3 regions of the Serratia sp. Ae19-1 genome follow, and region 3 is predicted to be linked to each of the others. Evidence: predicted binding sites of a transcription regulator. Region 3 holds the regulator's gene; each other region holds the start of a gene.
The links. Region 3 encodes CRP, which controls carbon source genes, mostly activating them, when cyclic AMP is high. Its sites were predicted from a motif close to ATGTGANNNNNNTCACAT; they were not measured.
Positions count from the first base shown of each region.

Region 1: the regulator CRP is predicted to act here: its motif matches at 4,888-4,905, upstream of yrbN (protein YrbN).
Region 2: the regulator CRP is predicted to act here: its motif matches at 3,940-3,957, upstream of mlc (sugar metabolism global transcriptional regulator Mlc).

Region 1 is NZ_JBCHWD010000010.1:56,609-64,325, forward strand. It holds gene AAIE04_RS22610 (HlyD family secretion protein) at 1-10, opposite strand, end outside; gene AAIE04_RS22615 (luciferase-like monooxygenase) at 241-1,254, shown strand; gene yedF (sulfurtransferase-like selenium metabolism protein YedF) at 1,292-1,531, opposite strand; gene yedE (selenium metabolism membrane protein YedE/FdhT) at 1,528-2,742, opposite strand; gene AAIE04_RS22630 (DEAD/DEAH family ATP-dependent RNA helicase) at 2,889-4,811, opposite strand; gene yrbN (protein YrbN) at 4,801-4,881, opposite strand; gene nlpI (lipoprotein NlpI) at 4,998-5,882, opposite strand; gene pnp (polyribonucleotide nucleotidyltransferase) at 6,011-7,717, opposite strand, start outside.
Region 2 is NZ_JBCHWD010000004.1:486,552-494,268, reverse strand. It holds gene AAIE04_RS15020 (glycoside hydrolase family 3 protein) at 1-119, shown strand, start outside; gene AAIE04_RS15015 (glycoside hydrolase family 10-like protein) at 247-1,533, shown strand; gene AAIE04_RS15010 (MFS transporter) at 1,584-2,852, opposite strand; gene AAIE04_RS15005 (LysR family transcriptional regulator) at 2,999-3,889, shown strand; gene mlc (sugar metabolism global transcriptional regulator Mlc) at 4,049-5,266, shown strand; gene bioD (dethiobiotin synthase) at 5,410-6,078, shown strand; gene AAIE04_RS14990 (DUF2938 domain-containing protein) at 6,084-6,578, opposite strand; gene AAIE04_RS14985 (helix-turn-helix domain-containing protein) at 6,649-7,041, shown strand; gene clcB (voltage-gated ClC-type chloride channel ClcB) at 7,038-7,717, opposite strand, start outside.
Region 3 is NZ_JBCHWD010000002.1:949,983-957,699, reverse strand. It holds gene AAIE04_RS09790 (LysE family translocator) at 1-302, opposite strand, end outside; gene AAIE04_RS09785 (hydrolase) at 422-1,402, shown strand; gene AAIE04_RS09780 (YheU family protein) at 1,399-1,632, shown strand; gene AAIE04_RS09775 (phosphoribulokinase) at 1,784-2,653, shown strand; gene AAIE04_RS09770 (OsmC family protein) at 2,692-3,099, opposite strand; gene crp (cAMP-activated global transcriptional regulator CRP) at 3,482-4,114, shown strand; gene AAIE04_RS09760 (YccS/YhfK family putative transporter) at 4,164-6,242, shown strand; gene argD (bifunctional acetylornithine/succinyldiaminopimelate transaminase) at 6,283-7,500, opposite strand; gene AAIE04_RS09750 (aminodeoxychorismate synthase component II) at 7,632-7,717, opposite strand, start outside.

The DNA of each region.
Region 1 (7,717 bases), on a different contig from region 3:
TTTTTTTCATTATGTCAGTTCCCGGAACGGTAAGCGGCGGGCGAGTATCATCATTTCCATATTTCAAATTGCTCCAAAAAACACCATTGCTCTCATGAGGATATCACAAGCACATATCTCCTCTTTTATAACTATAAATTGGATTATGCTTTTAACACTAAAAAGCATCATTTTCGGCTTTTTGGTATGCAGACCTCTGCAATCGCCCTTTAAGCGATCCACTCTCTGATGGACGATGTCATGACTGAAAACACTGCCGTACCGCTGTCGGTACTGGATTTATCGCCAATCCCGCAAGGGGCTAAAGCGCGCGACGCTTTCCACTGTTCGCTGGATCTGGCGCAACACGCTGAACGCTGGGGCTACCAGCGCTACTGGCTGGCCGAGCACCACAACATGACCGGCATCGGCAGCGCCGCCACCTCGGTGCTGCTGGGCTATCTGGCCGCCGGCACCCAAAGCATTCGCCTCGGCTCCGGCGGCGTAATGCTGCCGAACCATGCGCCGCTGGTGATCGCCGAGCAGTTCGGCACGCTGGAATCGCTCTACCCCGGCCGCATCGATCTGGGGCTGGGCCGCGCGCCTGGCACCGATCAGCGCACCATGATGGCCTTGCGCCGCCACCTGTCCGGCGACGTGGATACCTTCCCGCGCGACGTGCAGGAACTGCAAAACTACTTCTGCGATGCGCAGCCCGGCCAGCCGGTGCAGGCGGTGCCGGGCCAGGGGCTGCATGTGCCGCTCTGGCTGCTCGGCTCCAGCCTCTACAGCGCGCAGCTGGCGGCACAGCTCGGCCTGCCGTTCGCCTTCGCTTCGCACTTCGCCCCGGATATGCTGTTCCAGGCGCTGCAGCTGTACCGCGAGAACTTCAAACCCTCCAAACAGCTGGCGCAACCGCACGCCATGGTGTGCGTCAACGTGATCGCCGCCGACAGCGACCGCGACGCGCGCTTCCTGTTCAGCTCGATGCAACAGCAGTTCATCAATCTGCGCCGCGGTTCGCCCGGCCCGCTGCCGCCGCCGGTGGATAACATCCACGCGCTGTGGACCGCAGGTGAGCAATACGGCGTCGAGCAGGCGCTGCGGATGTCGATCGTCGGCGACGAAAATACGGTGCGCCACGGGCTGCAAACGCTGCTGCGTGAAACCGATGCCGACGAGATCATGGTCAACGGCCAGATTTTCGATCATCAGGCGCGGCTGCGTTCGTTCGAGATTGCCGCCGGGGTAAAAGGCGACATCGTGAAGGGCTAAAAAGCGAAAAGGCGGTGGAAACCCCACCGCCTTGGCGTTAACGCTGAATCAGATAGCGGATGGTCGGCCCGTCCTGCTGAATATCCAGCACCTTGTAGCCGTGGTTGCGCGCATCGAGCGGGATGTTGTTGATCGACTGCGGGCAATCGCTGATCACCTCCAGGATCTCCCCCGGCTTCAACTGCGGCATCGCCTCCAGCGTCGCCACCGCCGGGTACGGGCAAGGCTCGCCCAACATGTCCAGCCGGTAGTCCGGCACTATCGTCGTCTCTTTCATGGCATGCTCCTCAAATTCACCACCTGCGCCTCAGGCCGGGCGCGGAAAAAGCGTTTCTCCCACCACAGCATGGCGGCGAAGGCCAGCGCCAGCAGCAGGTAAGTCACCAGCAGGCCGCCGATCGGGCCGAAGGTATCGAGCAGGTTAATCTTGTCGTAGTCGGTCGCCAGCGCCGGCGCCAGGTCGTCCCAGTAATAGGCCAGCAGCGTAGCGCCGATGATGTTGCCCAGCCCCACCCACCAGTAGTGCACCTGCCCTTCCACGGCGCGGTACATCCAACCGGTCTCGCAACCGCCGGCCAGCACGATGCCGAAGCCGAACAACAAACCGCCGAGTACCGCATTCGGGCCGGCCCACATGATCTTCGGCGCCACGCCCAGCTGCACATAGCTGAAGATACCGATGGCGCTCACCGCCATGCCGATGATGATGGCTTTCGCCATGTGGGTGCGGCCGGTGATCCACAGATCGCGGAACGCCGAAGTGAAGCAGATCTGCGCGCGCTCGATCAGCAAGCCAAAGCCGATGCCGAACAACATGGCGATGCCGAGCTTCGGCGCATCGAACAGCGTCCACAACGACCAGGCCACCGCCAGGCCGAAGATCGCCATGCCCAGCCGGAAACGGCGACGCGCCTGCTCAGGCTTCTGCGTCAGCGGCGCGGCGGCCTTCACCTTTTGCAACTTGACCGGAATGCGGAACATCGGCAGCAGCGTGAATTTGGCGCCGAAGTAGGAGCCGGCGGCGGTCGCCAGCGCGAAGAACCAGGCGTGTAACGAGAACTGCGGAATGCCGGTGAAAAACGCCGCCAGGTTGCAGCCCATTGCCAGGCGTGCGCCGAAGCCGGCGATGATGCCGCCCAGCAGCGCCTGCACGATGCGAATGCGGTGCTGCGGCTGACGCAGTTTGATGTTGTTGGCCCACAGCGCGGCGGCGATGCAGCCGGCGAACATGCCGATGATCATCCGCCCGTCGATGCGCTCCAGCGGCGTGCCCTGCAGGCCGATGACCTTGAAATAGCCCCACTGCTCGGGGTGCAGGCCGAACCACTGCAGCACATGGCCGCCCCAGCGGGTGAACTCGCCGGTCACCGCCCAGAAGGTGCCGGTCATGCCGAAGTAGTAGGTAGAAAGGATCCCGGCGGCGATCACCGCCGGCAGCGGCGCCCAAAAGCGCACCAGGTATTGAGATTTAAACTGCTGCCAACTCATGGCATCTCCCGTGCATATCATCCGTAAGAAAAAACCTTATGAATGATACGCCATTCAGGGGCGTTTGACGGCAACTTTCAGGCATAAAAAAACCAGCCCGCAGGCTGGTTTTTCAGAGCGCTTCACCGCGAACGGCGAATCAGCGATTACGCGTCGCCGAAACGACGACGTGGTGCTGCCGGTGCGCCGTCATCACGGCGTGGCGCCGGCTTGCCGTCGCGGTTGTAGTTACCGCCACGACGCTCGCCGCCGTTACCGCCTTCACGACGTTCACCGAAGGAGCGACGTGGGCCGCCTTCGCGACGTTCACCGTTGAACGGACGACCGTTGCCGCGACGCTCGCCACCGTTGCCACCGTCACGACGCTCGCGACGTTCGAACGGCTGTGCATCGCCCAGCAGCTGCATGTTCATCGGCTTGTTCAGGATGCGAGTGCGAGTGAAGTGATTCAGGATCTCGCCCGGCATGCCTTTTGGCAGCTCGATGGTGGAGTGGGAAGCGAACAGCTTGATGTTACCGATGTAACGGCTGCTGATGTCGCCTTCGTTAGCGATAGCGCCAACGATGTGACGAACTTCAACGCCATCGTCACGGCCCACTTCGATGCGGTACAGCTGCATTTCGCCAACGTCACGACGTTCGCGACGCGGACGATCGCCGTCACGGCTGTCACGACGGTCGCCACGATCACCGCGACGATCGTCACGGTCGTTGAACTCGCGGCGCTGACGCGGCTTGAAGACCGGATCCGGCGGCAGGATCAGCGGACGTTCGCCCTGTGCCATTTTCAGCAGCGCTGCGGCCAGAGTTTCCATATCCAGCTCTTCTTCCGGCTGCAGTTTGGTCAGCAGTGCGCGGTACAGGTCCAGATCGCTGCTTTCCAGCTGCTGCTGAACTTTCGCGGCGAACTTGGCCAGACGACGCTCGCCCAGCAGTTCTGCGTTCGGCAGTTCCACTTCAGGGATGGTCAGCTTCATGGTGCGTTCGATGTTGCGCAGCAGGCGGCGTTCGCGGTTTTCCACGAACAGCAGCGCGCGGCCGGCGCGGCCCGCACGACCGGTACGGCCGATACGGTGAACGTAAGACTCGGAGTCCATCGGGATGTCGTAGTTGACAACCAGGCTGATGCGCTCAACGTCCAGGCCACGGGCCGCAACGTCGGTCGCGATCAGGATATCCAGACGACCGTCTTTCAGACGCTCCAGAGTCTGCTCACGCAGCGCCTGGTTCATGTCGCCGTTCAGCGCGGCGCTGCTGTAACCGCTGCGTTCCAGCGCTTCGGCCACTTCCAGGGTCGCGTTCTTGGTACGAACGAAGATGATCGCCGCGTCAAAGTCTTCGGCTTCCAGGAAACGCACCAGCGCTTCGTTTTTACGCATGCCGTAGACCGACCAGTAGCTCTGGCTGATGTCCGGACGGGTGGTCACGCTGGACTGGATGCGCACTTCCTGCGGCTCTTTCATGAAGCGGCGGGTGATGCGACGGATCGCTTCCGGCATGGTGGCGGAGAACAGCGCGGTCTGATGTTCAGCCGGGATCTCAGCCATGATGGTTTCTACGTCTTCGATAAAGCCCATGCGCAGCATTTCGTCGGCTTCATCCAGCACCAGGCCGCTCAGGTTAGAGAGGTTCAGGGTGCCGCGCTTCAGGTGGTCCAGCAGACGGCCTGGGGTACCCACAACGATTTGCGGGCCCTGGCGCAGAGCGCGCAGCTGCACGTCGTAACGCTGGCCGCCGTACAGGGCTACCACGTTGACGCCGTTCATGTGTTTGGAGAAATCGGTCATCGCTTCAGCAACCTGAACCGCCAGTTCGCGGGTCGGTGCCAGCACCAGGATCTGAGGTGCTTTCAGGTCTGCCTGCAGGTTGTGCAGCAGCGGCAGCGAGAACGCTGCAGTTTTACCACTACCGGTCTGTGCCATGCCCAGCACGTCGCGGCCGTTCAACAGGTGAGGAATACACTCAGCCTGGATCGGAGATGGTTTTTCATAGCCCAGATCGTTCAGGGCGGAAATGATTGGAGCAGACAGCCCCAGATCAGCAAAAGAGGTTTCAAACTCAGTCGTCATGTACACGTGCCTCATTAATAATGGCAGCCAGTCTACATAACTCGTCGAGAAAATTTTCAGTCATTTTCATTGAAAAGTGTGAACCGGCTCAAATTAGATTATAAAACGAACAAAAAAGCCCTCGCCCGTTAAGGCGATAACTTTGGTTAAAAACCAATGTCCATCAGGCTGATAGGTGTTCGTCAGCTATTGCTGGTCCGATTCCGATAGGTCGTCTTGCTCTTGGCCCAAAAGCGCCAATTCCAACAATGCATAGCGGTGCTCAACGAAGTTGTGAACGTTGTTAGACACCGTCAGTTTGAACAGCGCCGAAGCGGTGTCCTTGTCCCCCAGACTCAGGTAGTGTTTACCCAAATAGAAGTCAGTTTCACTGAGATGCTCAGCGAGCGAAGTGTTATCCGTTGCATCTGCCTTGAGGCGTTCCATCAGCGTTTTTTCGCTGATCTTGCCCAGGTAGAATTCGACAATATTCCATCCCCATTGCCCTCTGTCCGCTTTGTCATAGCGCTGCTGAAGCGCTACCTCGGCCTTCTTGGGATCGATTTCTCGCTCCACCAGATACAGCCATAACGAACGGAAGGGATCGTTTGGGTCGTCTTGATAAAACGCCTGCAGATCATCCTGCGCCAACGGGAAGCGGCCGCCATAATACAGTGCGATGCCCCGGTTTAAACGCGCGTAATTGTAAGTTGGATCAAGCTCTAGTACAGAATCAAACGCTTCATAGGCAGCATCAAAATTGCCTGCCTGCGTTAAGTAAATGCCCAGGTAGTTGAAAACTTCCGGCATGTCGGGACGTATCGCCAGCGCCTGCGAGAAATCATTGCGCGCTAATGCACGTAACCCGAGGCTATCATACAGCACACCGCGCTCATATAAAAGCTGTGCGCGTTCGTCATCCGTCAGTGCCCGGCTGGCAAGAATTTGTTCCATGCGCGCCAGGATCACTTCCTGCTGCAACGTTGGCTGCAACGGGATTGCCAAAACTTCGTCTTTACGCCAATCATGGTTGCTGCATCCTGCCAGCATGAGTGCTGTCGCAACGTAACACCAGCGCAAGAAAGGCTTCATTTCCCACTCCCGAAGACAAACATTGGATGAACGTCCTGTCCTCCGTTTGCTAAAACGCGGGCATCCTACCCGCGCGATACGAACAGCTCCCAACCCCATGGCGGGGAGCTGTAAAACTATCTATACAGTTATTCTGCTTCAGGCGCAGGTGAACCTGCTTCCGGCGCCATCGCTTCTTTGATGCTCAGACGCACGCGGCCCTGACGGTCAACTTCCAGTACCTTAACCGGCACTTCCTGACCCATCTGCAGATAGTCGGTCACTTTCTCGACGCGCTTGTCGGCGATCTGAGAAATGTGCACCAGACCTTCTTTACCACCGCCGATAGCGACGAACGCGCCGAAATCAACGATACGGGTCACTTTACCCTGGTAAATACGGCCCACTTCGATCTCTGCCGTGATCTCTTCGATACGACGGATAGCGAATTTCGCCTTCTCACCGTCGGTCGCTGCGATTTTAACTGTACCATCATCTTCAATTTCGATGGTAGTGCCAGTCTCTTCGGTCAGCGCGCGGATAACGGAACCGCCCTTACCGATCACGTCTTTAATCTTATCCGGGTTGATGCGGATAGTATGAATACGCGGTGCGAATTCGGAGATATCGCCGCGCGGGGTGCTGATAGCCTGTTCCATTACGCCCAGGATGTGCAGACGCGCGCCCTTGGCCTGGTTCAGAGCCACCTGCATGATTTCGCGGGTGATGCCTTCGATTTTGATGTCCATCTGCAGCGCGGTGATACCGTCGCGGCTACCGGCCACTTTGAAGTCCATGTCGCCCAGGTGATCTTCGTCACCCAGAATGTCGGACAGAACCACAAAGTTATCGGCTTCTTTCACCAGGCCCATCGCGATACCCGCAACGGCGGCCTTGATTGGCACACCGGCGTCCATCAGCGCCAGAGACGCGCCGCACACGGAAGCCATGGAAGAAGAACCGTTGGATTCGGTGATTTCAGACACCACGCGAACCGTGTACGGGAAATCTTCCGGTTTAGGCATCATAGCCAATACGCCGCGTTTCGCCAGGCGACCGTGACCGATTTCACGACGCTTAGGAGAACCGACCATGCCGGTTTCGCCTACGGAGTACGGAGGGAAGTTGTAGTGGAACAGGAAGCTGTCGGTCTTCTCGCCCATCAGCTCGTCCAGGTTCTGGGCGTCGCGCGCGGTGCCCAGGGTCGCGGTAACCAGCGCCTGAGTTTCGCCACGGGTGAACAGCGCGGAACCGTGGGTGCGCGGCAGTACGCCGGTGCGCACGTCCAGGCCACGGATCATGTCTTTTTCACGGCCGTCGATACGCGGCTCGCCACGCAGTACGCGGCTGCGCACCACGTTCTTCTCGACGTTGCCCAGGATGTCCTGGATTTCGCCGGCGTCCAGCGTTTCGTCCTGCGCCAGCAGGGTTTCAACTACGCTGTCTTTGATCGCGTCAACCTGAGCGTAACGCTCTTGTTTTTCGGTGATGTGGTAAGCGTCGCCCAGGCGAGCTTCGGCCAGTTCAGCCACGCGCGCGTGCAGCGCTTCGTTGACCGCTGGCGCCTGCCAATCCCACTTCGGTTTGCCGGCTTCGGCAACCAGAGCGTTGATGTTCTCGATAACCACTTGCTGCTGGTCGTGGCCGAATACCACGGCGCCCAGCATCTGATCTTCGCTCAGCACGTCCGCTTCGGATTCAACCATCAGCACCGCACCGGCAGTACCGGCAACCACCAGGTCCAGACGGCTTTCTTTCAGCTCGTCGGTCGTCGGGTTCAGCACGTACTGATCGTTGATGTAACCTACGCGCGCTGCGCCGATTGGGCCGTTGAACGGAATACCGGACAGGCTCAG
Region 2 (7,717 bases), on a different contig from region 3:
TGCTGACGGGTAAAATCAAACCGCACGGCAAACTGCCGGTTAATACCTGGCATGACTACGATGAGCAAACCAATACCGGCAAGGTGGCGTTCCCTCGCGGGACTGGGCTGAGCTGGTGATGGGATAAGGAGAGGCGTCGTCTGAGAAGGGCGGCGCCGGTCGCTAAACCGCGTTGCGAAAGCGGGCGGTTTCTTGCTCCGCACGCCGCGACATGGGATAACCGTCACTCACGGAAGGAGAACACTGATGCCGACAGGCGCAACAAAATTAGGCGGATGGCTGTTGATGGCCGCCATGCTGGGCGTGGGCGGATGCGCCAAGCCCCCCGAGCCGGAGAAGCCCACGCAGCCCATACCGCCGGCAACGCCGATGCGGGGCATCTGGCTGGCCACGGTTATTGGCCTGGACTGGCCGCCGGCGGCCTCCCTGAAAGCGGCCACCGCGCAAGAGCGGGTTCGCCAGCAGAAGCAGGGGCTGACGGACGCGCTGGACGAGATGGCAAGAGCCGGGATTAACACTGTGTATTTTCAGGTTAAGCCGGACGGCACGGCCCTGTGGCGCTCGAACATCTTGCCCTGGTCTGGGGTATTGACCGGCACGGTGGGCCAGGACCCGGGCTACGATCCGCTGGCCTTTATGCTGCAGGAAGCGCGTCGGCGCGGCATCAAAGTGCATGCCTGGCTGAATCCTTATCGGGTTTCCATGAACACCGGGCAGCAAACGATCGATGCGCTTAACCATACGCTGCAGTCCCCGCCGGCCAGCGTCTATGCGCTGCATCCCGACTGGGTACGCACCGCCAGCGATCGCTTCGTGCTCGATCCCGGCCTGCCCGACGTGCGCAACTGGATCACCAGCGTCGTGGCGGAAATTGTCAGAAACTATGATGTCGACGGCATCCAGTTTGACGATTATTTCTATTACGAAACGCCGCAATCGCCGCTGGATGATGAAAAGACCTATCGCCAATACGGCAAAGGGTTTGCAGACAAGGCCAGCTGGCGAAGAGACAACACGCTGCAATTGATAAAGCAGGTTTCCGCCACCGTGAGAGCGTTAAAGCCCGCCGTCGCGTTTGGCGTCAGCCCGGCGGGGGTATGGCGAAACAAGGCGGACGATCCTGCCGGTTCAGCGACTCAGGCCGGCGCGCCATCGTACGATACGGCCTATGCCGATACGCGCCAGTGGGTAAAACTGGGGCTGCTCGACTATATCGCACCGCAGCTGTACTGGCCTTTTGACCGTGAAATTGTCCGCTACGACGTGCCGGCCAACTGGTGGGCCGAGGTGGTGAAAGGCACGCCGGTCCGGCTCTATGCCGGGGTGGCGCTGTATAAAGTGGGTACGCCTTCCGCCAGCGAACCGGCCTGGACCTTCGACGGCGGCGTCCCTGAGCTGAAAAGGCAGTTGGATCTCAACGAAAGCCTGCCGGGGATGGGAGGAACGATACTGTTCCGGCAACGTTATCTGACTGAGCCGCAAACGCATCAGGCGGTGGAATACCTGCAAACTCGCTGGAAACCCGGTCAATAATCACAGCGTTGGCATCACGAGCCGCGGCTAACCACCGCGGCTTTTTCCATTCACAGGCGCGCCGCTTCCGGCAGCCGTTTCAGGTAATGCACCACCAGCAGCGCCAGCAACAGCATCAGGCTGATGAACGCCGCCACGCCATTCCAGCCGAAACTGTGCCAGAACACGCCGCCGAGGGTACCGGCCACGCTGGAGCCGACGTAATAACAGAACAGATACAGCGACGACGCCTGTCCTTTGGCGCGGCGCGCGCGGCGGCCGATCCAGCTGCTGGCCACCGAGTGGGCGGCGAAAAAACCGGCGGTGAACAGCATCATGCCGATAAAGATCGCCGGCACCTGCGGCAGCGCGGTAATCAGAATCCCGATCAGCATAATTGCGATCGACGCCAGCAGCACCGGGCCACGCCCGAAGCGTGAGGTGAGCGCACCGGCCTTGGGCGAACTGTAGGAGCCGGTGAGGTACACCACCGACAGCAGGCCGACGATCGCCTGGCTCAGGTGATAAGGGTCCGCCAGCAGGCGATAGCCAATGTAGTTGAACAGGGTGACGAAACTGCCCATCAGCAGGAAACCTTCCGCGAACAGCAGCGGCAACCCTTTATCGTGCCAATGCAGTTTAAAGTTGATCAGCAGGGTGCGCGGGCGCAGCGAACTGGCGCGAAAATGCCGCGAGGCGGGCAGGATGCGCCAGAACATGCAGGCGGCGGCGAGGGCGAACAGCCCGATGACGCCCAGCGATACGCGCCAGGAGAAGAAATCGGTCAATACCCCGGTGACCAGGCGGCCGCTCATGCCGCCGATCGAGTTGCCGCTGATATACAGCCCCATCGAGAAGGCGACGAAGCTCGGATGGATCTCTTCACTGAGATAGGTCATGCCGACCGCCGCCACGCCGCTCAGCGACAGGCCGATCAGCGCGCGCATCAGTAAAATGCCGTGCCAGCTGGTCATAAAGGCGCAAATCAGCGTGCAAACCGCCGCCAGCAGCAGCGCCACCACCATGACCGACTTGCGGCCGATGGCGTCGGACAGCGGCCCGGTGAACATCAGGCCGATCGCCAGCAGGCCGGTGGAGACCGAGAGCGACAGGCTGCTTTCCGCCGGCGATACGCCGAAGTCTTGCGACAGCACCGGCAGAATCGGCTGCACGCAGTAGAGCAGCGCGAAGGTCGCCAGCCCGGCGGAAAACAGCGCCAGCGTTACGCGCATAAACTGCGGCGTGCCGCGTTCGATATAGGGGAGTTTATTGTTGAGGGTGGAGCGTTTTACTTTTGGCGCAGCGGCCGCGTCATCGTTGGCGGCCAGCGTCGACGGCATCACGGCCGCAGAACGCACAGGGGTTGTCACAGCGTTTCCTTACCGAACTTCGGGGAGATAACAGACACTTTACAGATGACAAAATGATAGGGAGCGGCTAGTTTTTTGTCTAATATATTAATAATTCAAATTAAGACGTTTTACATATGAATATCGAATTGAGACACCTGCGTTACTTTATCGCCGTGGCCGAGGAGCTGCATTTTGGCCGCGCGGCTGAACGGCTGCGTATCTCTCAGCCGCCGCTCAGCCAGCAAATTCAGGCGCTGGAAGAGATGGTCGGCGCGCGGCTGCTGGCGCGCAACAACCGCAACGTCAGTTTGACGCAGGCCGGGGAGATGTTTCTTAAAGAAGCCTATCAGGTGCTCGATCAGGTCGGGCGCGCGGCGGAAAAGGCGGCGCGCCTGGATCGCGGCGAACTGGGGGAAATGACCATCGGGTTTACCTCCTCCGCGCCCTTTATCAGCGTGGTGTCGCGCAGCCTGCGCGCCTTTCGCCAGCAGTCTCCGCAGGTACATATCAAGATGCGCGAAATCAACACCAAGCAGCAGATCGAACCGCTGCTGAACGGTGAACTGGATCTGGGGGTGATGCGCAACACGCGGCTGCCGGAAGCGCTGCACTATCAGCTGCTGCTGCGCGAACCGCTGGTGGCGGTAGTGCCGGAAGGGCATCCGCTGGCGGAAACGCCCGGCGGCGCGCTGCGTTTTCAACATCTGGCGCAGGAGCCGTTCGTATTTTTCTCGCGTGAAGTGGGCACCGCGCTGTACGACGAAATTCTGCTGCTGCTGAGCAAGGCCGGTATCACCCCGTATATCACCCAGGAAGTGGGAGAAGCGATGACCATCATCGGTCTGGTCTCCGCCGGGTTGGGGGTATCGATTCTGCCGGCTTCTTTCGCCCGGGTGCGGGTGGACGGCGTGCGCTATTTGCCGCTGGCGGAGCCGGACGCCACCACCGAAGTGTGGCTGGTTCATCATCGCCGGCGGCCGCTGACCGCGGCGGCGCAGTCGCTGATGGCGTTGATGCTGAAATGACGTTGAGATTGGGCAAATAAAATTCAATTCACGCTGAAATTGCGAGGAATTTGTGCAGCAAATCACATAACGAATCAAATAGTTGACGCTGTATGACAAAAGCCCCACCATAACCCCTAGTCTTTATTTAGAAGCGCGAAAAATAGTAGGAGCAGGTTTGTGATTGCGGTTGGGCAGCCTGGGCATATTGATCAAATCAAGCAGACCAATGCGGGGGCGGTTTATCGGCTAATCGATCAGCTGGGCCCGATTTCGCGCATCGAACTGTCAAAACGCGCGCAGCTGGCGCCCGCCAGCATCACCAAGATCGTGCGCGAGCTGCTGGAAGCCCATCTGGTCAAGGAAACTGAGTACCAGGAGATCGGCAGCCGGGGGCGGCCGGCGGTGGGGTTGGTGCTGGACACCGAAGCCTGGCACTACCTTTCCGCCCGCATCAGCCGTGGCAGCATCACGCTGGCGCTGCGCGATCTCAGCAGCAAACTGGTGGTGGAGGAACAGCTGCCGCTCGCTGCCGAACACCCCGAACCGCTGCTGAAACGCATCCTGACCGAAGTCGATCAGTTCTTTATCCGCCACCAAAGCAAACTGGAACGGCTGACGGCGATCGCCATCACGCTGCCGGGCATGATCGACGTGCAGTCCGGCGTGGTACACCGCATGCCGTTTTACGACGTGCTGGAGATGCCGCTCGGCCCGGCGCTGGAAACCCGCACCGGCCTGCCGGTTTACCTGCAGCACGACATCAGCGCCTGGACCATGGCCGAGGCGCTGTACGGCGCTTCGCGCGGCAGCCAGAACGTGATTCAGGTGGTGATCGACCACAACGTCGGCGCCGGGGTGATCACCGGCGGCCATGTGCTGCACGCCGGCAGCCACAGCGTGGTGGAGATTGGCCACACCCAGGTCGATCCTTACGGCAAGCGCTGCTACTGCGGCAACCACGGTTGTCTCGAGACCGTGGCCAGCATCGAGAACATGCTGGAGATCGCCCAGCAGCGGCTGAGCGGCTCGATGAGTTCCAGCCTGCACGGCGCGCCGTTGACCGTCGAATCGCTGTGCGACGCGGCGCTGGCGGGCGATCAGCTGGCGCGGGACATCATCCTCGGCGTCGGCCACAGCGTGGGGCGCATTCTGGCGATCATGGTCAACCTGTTCAATCCGGAGAAGATCCTGGTAGGATCGCCGCTCAACCGCGCGGCGGAGATCCTGCATCCGGCCATCGCCTCCTGCATTCGGCAGCAGGCGCTGCCGGCCTACAGCGAGCAGGTCAAGGTCGAATCCACGCAGTTCTTCAATCAGGGCACCATGCCCGGCGCGGCGCTGGTGAAAGAGGCGCTGTATAACGGTTCATTGCTGGTGCAGTTGCTGCAAGGCTAACTTCAGAACATCTTATTAATCCGCAAAAGATTGAGCTACCTCAAGCCCCTACGCGGCAGCATCCCCTAGAATTTTTCCGATAGACTTCCTCGCCGCCGATGCGGCGACACATTGTTAACGGGGCATTCCGGGGCATTTTATTCATGTTGAAGCGTTTATTTGTTACAGGCACGGATACCGACGTCGGTAAAACCGTGGTTTCACGCGGGTTGATGCAGGCGCTGGCCGCCAACGGCCGTTCGGTGGCCGGCTATAAGCCGATCGCCGCACGTTGCCAGGAAACCAGCGAGGGCATCCGCAATAAAGACGCTTTGGTATTGCAGGCATCCTCCAGCCTGCCGCTGTCTTACGAGGAGATCAATCCCATCACCTGTCTGGATGAGGTGTTTCACGCCCATGCGAGCGAGGACATCAACTACGGCGTGATGAGCAGCGGCCTGCGGGATCTGTCGGCCAAAGCCGATACGGTAGTGGTGGAGGGCAGCGGCGGCTGGCGGGTGCTGATGAACGATCTGCGGCCTTACGCCGAGTGGGTGGTGCAGGAGCAACTGCCGGTGGTGCTGGTAGTGGGCATCAAACTGGGCTGCGTCAGCCATGCGTTGTTGACCGCTCAGTCGATCATCAACGACGGCCTGCCGTTGTTGGGCTGGGTGGCCAACCGCATCAATCCGGGGCTGGCGCACTATGCCGAAACCATCGCGGCGCTGCAGCAGCGCATACCTGCGCCGCTGCTGGGTGAGATCCCGTATCTGCCGCGCGCGGAACAGCGCGAACTGGCGCACTATCTCGACATCTCCACGCTGCTGCGCTAGCGCGGTCAGGCCAGCAAAGGGGCCAACAGACGGGCGGAGACAAACAGCCCCAGGCCGTACACCGTATGCACCAGCAGGCTGATGATGCGGCTACGCGTCGGGTTGGGGGTATTCGCCGCCGCCACGCCAAAGCCCAGCGCCGGCTGCATCACGAAGAAAGGCGCCGCCAGGCTCAGCCAGCCGCTCAACAGTGCGACCAGCGGCGCCGGTGCGGCGTACCAACCGATGCCCGCCAAACCGAGCGGGATAAAGGCGAAGGCTACGCCGATCGCATAGTGCAGCAACCATCCTGTCGCTTTTTCTCCTCGCCGCACCGGCGACGCCATGATCGGCGCGTGATAAAACCGGCCGTCGAACAGGCCGATAAACCAGCGGCCAACCAGCGCGTAGTTAAGGGGCGGGATGCCCAGCACGCGCTTTTGCACGATGGCCCACAGGTCGGTGCACAGCGTGGCGCCCACTCCGGTCAGCACAATCATCAGTAAAATTTCTGTCGTCATTTTCGTGTCCTTAAAGTCACTCATGGTGTAATGTGCGCACAGTGTGCAACTTAAAGTCGACTTCAAGTCAATGGAAAAAGAACTGGATATTGGCGAGGTGGCGCGTTTGAGCGGCATCGCGCCCTCGGCACTGCGGCATTACGAGAAAAAGGGGCTGATCGCGTCGATAGGCCGCAACGGTTTACGCCGCCAATATGCCGCCGGTGTGCTGGATCAACTGAAGCTGATCGCTCTCGGGCGGTTGGCGGGATTTACGCTGGATGAGATCGCCTCGCTGTTTGACGAGCGGGGACGCATCGCCCTCGATCGCCGGCTGCTGGCGGCGCGGATTGAAGAACTGGATCGCACCCTGCGGCGTTTGGGGCAGGTGCGCGCCGGTTTGCAGCACATGGTCGATTGCCCTGAACCGGAGCACCTGCAGTGCCCGCAGTTCAGGAAGTTGCTGCAGCAGGGCGAGTTTTAAGCCTCGCGTTTGGGCGGCGGCGCGGTGTGGTAGACCGATACCGGCCGCAGACCGCGCGACACGGTGGTGGCGATCACGCAGGCCAGCAAAATGCCGGGCAGCAGCGCGTATTCGCCGGTCATTTCAAACACCATCAGCGCCGCCATGATCGGCGCATGGGTGGTGGCGGCCAGCAGGGTGGCCATGCCGGTCAGCGCCAGCAGCAGCGGCACCGCCGCATCCATGCCCGGCCACAGGCCGAACAGCTGGCCGATCATCGAACCGAGCGCGGCGCCGACGAACAGCGTCGGGGTGAAGACCCCGCCGGGCGCGCCTGAACCGCTGCTGGCGAGGATCGCCAGCAGTTTGCACACCAGGATCGCGCCCAGCAGCAACACCCCTGGCGGCGCGATCAACAGCGCCTGCACCACGCTATAGCCATTGCCCCACACCTGCGGGAACAGCAGCGAAAGCAGCCCGACGATCAGGCCACCCAGCGCCAGCTGCAACGGCGGTTTCAGGCGCAGCGATCGGAAGGCGCGGCCGGTGGCGGTCATCAGCCATAAAAACAGCGGCCCGCCGGCGCCGGCCACCACGCCGACCAGCGCCATCAGCAGGTATTGCGTCGGCAAGGGGGCGGCGAGCGGCGTCACCAGATAGAGCGGCGCCTGGCCGCCGTTGAGCAGGTTGGTCATCA
Region 3 (7,717 bases):
TCGGTTTCCAGCTTTTCATAGGCGGCGGTGGCCACTTTCCACGCCAGCCACAGCAGGTACAGGCTGCCGAGGATTTTCAGGATCAGGTGCAGCGACGGATAGACCAGGATCAGGCTGCCGACGCCGAAGGCCACCAACAGCAAAATGCTTTGCATGCCGAGCATGATGCCGATCATCAGCCCCAGCGATCGCATAAAGCCAAAGTTCGCGCCGGAGGTAGTCAGCAGCAGGTTATTGGGGCCAGGCGTGATGGCGGCCACCCACAGGAAGCCCAGCATCGACAGGAATAAACTCGGTTCCATGGCACGGGTGCTCCTCACCCAAGGCGCTTTTTTGCAGTATCATTGTTAGTTATTGGTATTGAAGCTAACAGTGCGTCTGGGATCTCACAATAGTCGCCAACAACATTTTTACTCAGCCTATGCATGACGTCTTTCGCCCCCTGACCGGGGCCAGTAATCCGCACCTGCAAACGCTGTTGCCGCGGCTGGTGCGCCGCCGCGTGTTATTGAAACCGCATTGGCAACGGCTGGAATTGCCCGACGGCGATTTCGTCGATCTCGCCTGGAGCGAGGATCCGGCGCAGGCGCGCGACAAACCGCGCGCAGTGCTGTTTCATGGCCTGGAAGGCAGCTTCTACAGCCCCTACGCGCACGGCCTGCTCAACGCCTGGCGCGAGCGCGGCTGGCTCGGCGTGGTGATGCACTTTCGCGGCTGCAGCGGCGTGCCCAACCGCAAGCAGCGCATCTACCACTCCGGTGAAACCGAAGACGCGCGCTTCTTCCTGCGCTGGCTGCGCGACAGCTACGGCGAGGTGCCGACCGCGGCGGTAGGCGTTTCGCTCGGCGGCAACATGCTGGCCTGCTATCTGGCGCAGCAAGGCGCCGACAGCCTGCTGCAGGCGGCGGTGGTGGTCTCGGCACCGCTGATGCTGGAGCCCTGCGCCTATCGCATGGAGCAAGGCTTCTCTCGCGTTTATCAGCGCTACCTGCTGGGGCAGTTGAAACAAAACGCCACCCGTAAGTTGTTGCACTACCCGGACACCCTGCCGCTCAAGCTGTCACAGCTTAACGGCCTGCGGCGCATCCGCGAATTCGACGACGCCATCACCTCGCGCATTCACGGCTTCAGCGACGCTATCGACTATTATCGCCGCTGCAGCGCCCTGCCGCTGTTGCCGGCTGTCCAGACGCCGCTGCTGATCATCCATGCGAAGGACGATCCCTTCATGACCCATGAGGTGATCCCCGACGTCGCCGGCCTGCCGCGCAATATCGAATACCAGTTGACCGAGTACGGCGGCCACGTCGGCTTCGTCGGCGGCACGCTGAAAAAACCGCACATGTGGCTGGAGCATCGCATTCCGGCCTGGCTTTCCCCTTATCTGGACATCCCGACGTGATCATTCCCTGGCAAGAGCTGACAACCGATACCCTGAATAGCCTGATCGAATCCTTTGTACTGCGCGAAGGCACCGATTATGGCGAGCACGAGCGCTCGCTGGAGCAGAAGGTGGAGGACGTGCGCCGCCAGCTGAAAAACGGCGACGTGGTGCTGGTGTGGTCGGAACTGCACGAGAGCGTCAACATCATGCCGCGCGGCCAGTTCCGCGCCGGGCAGGAAGAAATTTAGTGGCGCTCGGTTCTATGACTGACGGAAAAAATCAGGTAACAATGGGGCATTGCAAACCAGCGCGCACCATTTTTTCCTGACATAGAGAGCGTCAACAAGAGCCACAATAATCCCCTGACGCCGGCGCATTCAACACGGAGTGACAACCACCATGTCTGCCAAACATCCCGTTATCGCGGTGACCGGTTCCAGCGGCGCCGGCACCACCACCACCAGCGTGGCGTTCCGCAAAATCTTCCAGCAGCTCAACATTCGCGCCGCCGAGCTGGAGGGCGACAGTTTCCACCGCTATACCCGGCCGGAGATGGACGCGGCGATCCGCAAGGCGCGCGATCTGGGCAGACACATCAGCTATTTCGGCCCCGAGGCCAACGACTTCGGCCTGCTGCAGCAAAGCTTTATCGACTACGGCAAGAACGGCACCGGCCGTTCGCGCAAGTACCTGCACACCTACGACGAAGCGGTGCCATACAATCAGGTGCCGGGCACCTTCACCCCGTGGGAGCCGCTGCCGGCGCCGACCGACGTGCTGTTCTACGAGGGGCTGCACGGCGGCGTGGTCACCGAGCACCATGACGTGGCCAAACATGTCGATCTGCTGGTCGGCGTGGTGCCGATCGTCAACCTGGAATGGATCCAGAAGCTGATCCGCGATACCGGCGAGCGCGGCCACTCCCGCGAAGCGGTAATGGATTCGGTGGTGCGTTCGATGGAAGACTACATCAACTACATCACGCCGCAGTTCTCGCGCACCCACATCAACTTCCAGCGCGTGCCGACGGTGGACACCTCCAACCCGTTCGCCGCCAAGGCCATTCCGTCACTGGATGAAAGCTTCGTGGTGATCCACTTCCGCGGGCTGGATCAGATAGACTTCCCCTATTTGCTGGCGATGCTGCAAGGATCGTTTATTTCGCACATCAATACGCTGGTGGTGCCGGGCGGCAAGATGGGGTTGGCGATGGAGCTGATCATGGCGCCGCTGGTGCAGCGGCTGCTGGAAGGCAAGAAGATCGAATAAGCGCGTTGAGCGCGGCGGCTGGCCGCGCTCCGTCTCGATTACGCCGGCTGGCGGATCTCGAAGCTGTGGGTCACCGTAGCGGCTTTGTTGAGCATCAGCGCCACCGAGCAGTATTTCTCCGCCGACAGGTTCACCGCACGCTCTACGATCTTGTCGGTCAGATCCTGACCGGTGACGATGAAGTGCAGGTTGATATGGGTGAACAGCCGCGGGGCTTCTTCGCGGCGCTCGGAGGTCAGCTTCACCTCGCAATCGCGCACGTCATTGCGCCCTTTTTGCAGGATGGACACCACGTCGATCGCGCTGCAGCCGCCTACCGACATCAGCACCATCTCCATCGGGCTGGGCGCTTTATCGCCGGCGTTGCCGTCCATCAGTACCTGATGGCCGGAGGCCGATTCACCCAAAAACGTTAACCCTTCCACCCATTTAACTCTTGCCTGCATTCTGGTCACTCCGGTTGATTTCTTAAAATCAGAGTACGCTTTCGCATAGAAACAGGCAACGTAACCTGATGCTAATCATGCTGAAGCGAGACAACACGAGACACCCGCCTTACTCTGTGCTACAAACAGAGCCGCAATAAATCTTTCCGGGACACTGCATTTCAGGGAAACGCCCAGAGAAAGGCTCCTTTACCGGTATGTTAACAGAATGTAGCTTGCAGCGCTTACGGCAAGTTAATATGCTAGAGCGACAGCGTATTTTTATGACACGCCTCAAAACTTGCCGGTAGCCCTCGCTCATAACAGCGGCTACAGGCGGGTTTTACAGGGAACTCTGACCCCTGTGACACAAGGCAGCGATAACAACAGAGGATAACAGCGAATGGTTCTCGGCAAACCGCAAACAGACCCTACTCTCGAATGGTTCCTGTCTCATTGCCATATCCACAAATATCCATCGAAGAGTACGCTGATTCACCAAGGTGAAAAGGCCGAAACGCTTTACTACATCGTGAAAGGCTCCGTCGCGGTGCTGATCAAGGATGAAGAAGGTAAAGAGATGATCTTGTCCTACCTCAACCAGGGGGATTTCATCGGCGAGCTCGGATTGTTCGAAGAGGGCCAGGAGCGCAGCGCCTGGGTTCGCGCGAAAACCGCCTGTGAAGTGGCCGAAATTTCCTACAAGAAATTCCGCCAGCTGATCCAGGTGAACCCGGACATCCTGATGCGTCTGTCCGCCCAAATGGCGAGCCGCCTGCAGGTCACTTCCGAAAAAGTGGGCAACCTCGCCTTCCTGGACGTTACCGGCCGCATCGCGCAAACCTTGCTGAATCTGGCGAAGCAACCCGACGCCATGACTCACCCGGACGGCATGCAGATCAAAATCACCCGTCAGGAAATCGGCCAGATCGTCGGCTGCTCGCGCGAAACCGTTGGCCGTATTCTGAAAATGCTGGAAGACCAAAATCTGATTTCCGCCCACGGCAAAACCATTGTCGTCTACGGCACCCGTTAATCCCTGAAAAAACGGCGCAATCTGCGCCGTTTTTTATCTGCTCGCTGCCATGTGGCGTCGTCTGATCTACCACCCGGAAGTCAATTACGCACTGCGACAAACGCTGGTGTTGTGCTTGCCGGTGCTGTTCGGCCTGCTGATCGGCCAACTGCAGCTCGGCCTGATGTTCTCTCTGGTGCCCGCCTGCTGCAATATCGCCGGTCTCGACACGCCGCATAAGCGCTTCTTTAAACGGCTGATCGTCGGCGGTGCGCTGTTCGCCCTCAGCAGCCTGCTGCTGCAACAGGCCCTGCTGTGGCATCTGCCGCTGCCGGCACTGATGCTGGGTCTGGCGCTGTTGCTCGGCGTCACTGGCGAAATCAGCCCGCTGCACGCCCGGCTGTTGCCGGCGGCGCTGGTGGCCGCCATCTTCGCTCTCAGCATGGCCGGCACGGTACCAATCTGGCAGGCGCCGTTGTTGTACGTCATCGGCACCGCCTGGTACGGCTTATTCACCTGGTTCTGGTTCAAACTGTGGAAAGAGCAGCCAATGCGCGAGACGTTGAGCCAGCTTTATCTGGAACTGGCGGACTACTTCGAAGCCAAGTATTCGCTGCTGACCCAACACACCGACCCGCAAACCGCGCTGCCGCCGCTGCTGGTGCGCCAGCAAAAGGTGATGGATCTGATCAGCCTACTGTACCAACAGCTTAATTTCCTGCCGCACGCCAACAACCTCGATCAAAAGCGCCTGCAGCGCGCCTTTCAGGTGGCGATGGACCTGCAGGAGCACATCACCGTCAGCCTGCATCTGCCGGAAGAAGTGCAGAAGCTGATGGAGCAGAGCCAGGCCGAAGCAATCATTCGCCGCAACGCCCAGGTGATCGCCGGCCGGCTGCGCGTGGTGGCGCACGATATTCTCTACCATCAACATTCGAAGCGCTTTTCCATGACGCACGAGCTGGCAGCGCTGGAAAAAATGGCGGCGCAGCATCCCGACAACCCGGTCGGCCAGTTTTGCTACTACCATTTCAGCCGCATCGCCCGCCTGCTGCGCACCCAGCACCCGCTGTACCGCCGCGATTTGATGCCCAGCCAGCACCGCCTGCCGTTTTGGCCGGCGTTGGCCAGCTACCTGTCGTTCAAATCCACCGCCCTGCGCAATGCCGCGCGGCTGGGGGTAACGCTGGCGGTCGGCAGCAGCCTGGGGGCGGTATTCAACCTGCCGAAGCCTTACTGGATCCTGCTCACCATCATGCTGGTGAGTCAAAACGGCTATAACGCCACCCGGGTGCGCATTCAGCACCGTGCGCTGGGCACGATCGCCGGCCTGTTGCTGGCGGCGGGTCTGCTGCAGCTGCAGTTACCGGAAGGGGAAACGCTGAGCATCATGCTGGTGATCACCCTGCTGGCCTACCTGGTTTCGCGCAAGAACTACGGGCTGTCGGTGATCGGCTTTACGGTCACGGCGGTTTACACCCTGCAGCTGCTGGCGCTGAACGGCTCGCATTTTCTGGTGCCGCGCCTGATCGATACGCTGATCGGCTGCGTGCTGGCGTTCGGCGGCACCATTTGGCTGTGGCCGCAGTGGCAAAGCGGGCTGCTGCGCAAAAATGCCCATCAGGCGCTGGAGAACGATCAGGCCGCGCTGCGGCTGATGCTGAAGCAACCCGAGCCGGACGCCGCCTCGCTGGCCTACGCCCGCATGCAGGTCAACCAGGCGCACAATGCGCTGTTCACCGCGCTCAATCAGGCGATGCAGGAACCGGGATTCGCCTCGAACTATCTGGCTGACATGCGGCTGTGGGTCACTCACAGCCAGTTCATCGTCGAGCACCTGAACGCCATGACCATTCTGGCGCGCGAGCACTACATGCTGACGCCGAAGCTGGCGGAAGAGTATCTGCAAACCTGTGAAATCGCGCTGCAAAGCTGCCAGCAGCGGCTGGAATACGATGGCCCGAGCAGCGACAACAGCGGCATCATGCAGCCGCCGGACCTGCATCCGGACATGCCCGTCACCGAGATGGAGCGCCATCTGCGGCGCATCCTGTCGCACCTGAGCGTGATGCATACCATTTCGTCGCTGGCCTGGCGCCAGCGCCCGCACCACGGCATCTGGCTCAAACGCAAACTGCGCGATCAATAAGGGCGCGGCATGCCGCGCCCCGTTAATCGCCGCACGGGCTTCAGGCGTTGATCACGTCCTGCACCGCCAGCTCGAACAGCGCCATGCCGGCTTCGATATCCTGCAGCTCCACCACCAGCGACGGCGCAAAACGAATCACGTTCGGCCCGGCGTTGAGGATCATCAGCCCACGCGCAGCGGCGGCGGTGAGGAAGTCACGCGCTCTGCCGTGATAATGCGGCGTCAGCTCAGCGCCAATCAGCAACCCCATACCGCGAATGGCGGTGAAAATACCGTATTTATCGCCGATATTCTGCAAAGCCTGCACATACAGCGCATGGCGCTGCTCAATGCCGCTCAACACCTCCGGCGTATTGATCACATCCAGCGCCGCCTCCGCCACCGCGCAGGCCAGCGGGTTGCCGCCGTAGGTAGTGCCGTGAGTGCCCACCTGCATCACCGACGCGATCTCTTCGGTGGTCAGCATGGCGCTGACCGGGAAACCGCCGCCCAGCGCCTTGGCGGTGGTGAGAATGTCCGGCGTCACGCCATAATGCATATAGGCGAACAGCTTGCCGCTGCGCCCCATGCCGCTCTGCACTTCGTCGAACACCAGCAGCGCCTGATGTTGGTCGCACAGCTCGCGCACGCCTTTGAGGAAGCCGGCGTCGACCGGCGTAATGCCGCCCTCACCCTGAATCGGCTCCATCACCACCGCGCAGGTATGGTCGTCCATCACCGCTTTCACCGCCGCCAGATCGTTAAACGGCACGTGCACAATGTCGGCCGGCTTCGGCCCGAACCCGTCGGAGTATTTAGCCTGCCCGCCCACCGAAACGGTGAACAGCGTGCGGCCGTGAAACGCGTTATAGAAGGCGATGATTTTGGTTTTGTATGGGCTGTGGCGGGTGATGGCGTAATGGCGCGCCAGCTTGAACGCCGCCTCGTTGGCCTCCGCGCCGGAGTTGGCGAAGAACACCCGATCGGCGAAGGTGGCGTCGATCAGTTTACTCGCCAGACGCAGCGCCGGTTCATTGGTGAAGACGTTGCTGGTATGCCACAGGGTTTCCCCCTGACGTTTGAGCGCGTCGACCAGCGCCGGGTGACAATGTCCCAGCGCCGTTACCGCGATGCCGCCGGAAAAATCGATGTACTCTTTTCCCTGCTGATCCCAGACCCGGCTGCCTTTGCCGCGCACCGGCACGAACTGGGCAGGTGCATAAACAGGCAGGATAACCTGGTCAAAGGTGCTGCGGCTCACTGCGAATTTGTCAGTCATTTTCGGCTCCACCCCGAAGGTTTTTCAGCGCTATTTCGATGTCAGATTGAAAACATAATCACGAAATATGCATAAAAAACCAATCAAGCGCAAACGCAAAACGCCCGACGAGCGAAAAAAACGCATCGGGATTAACGGTTGAGGAAGTTATCCAGCAGCTGATGGCCCTGCTCGCTGAGCACGCTTTCCGGATGGAACTGCACGCCTTCCAACGCCA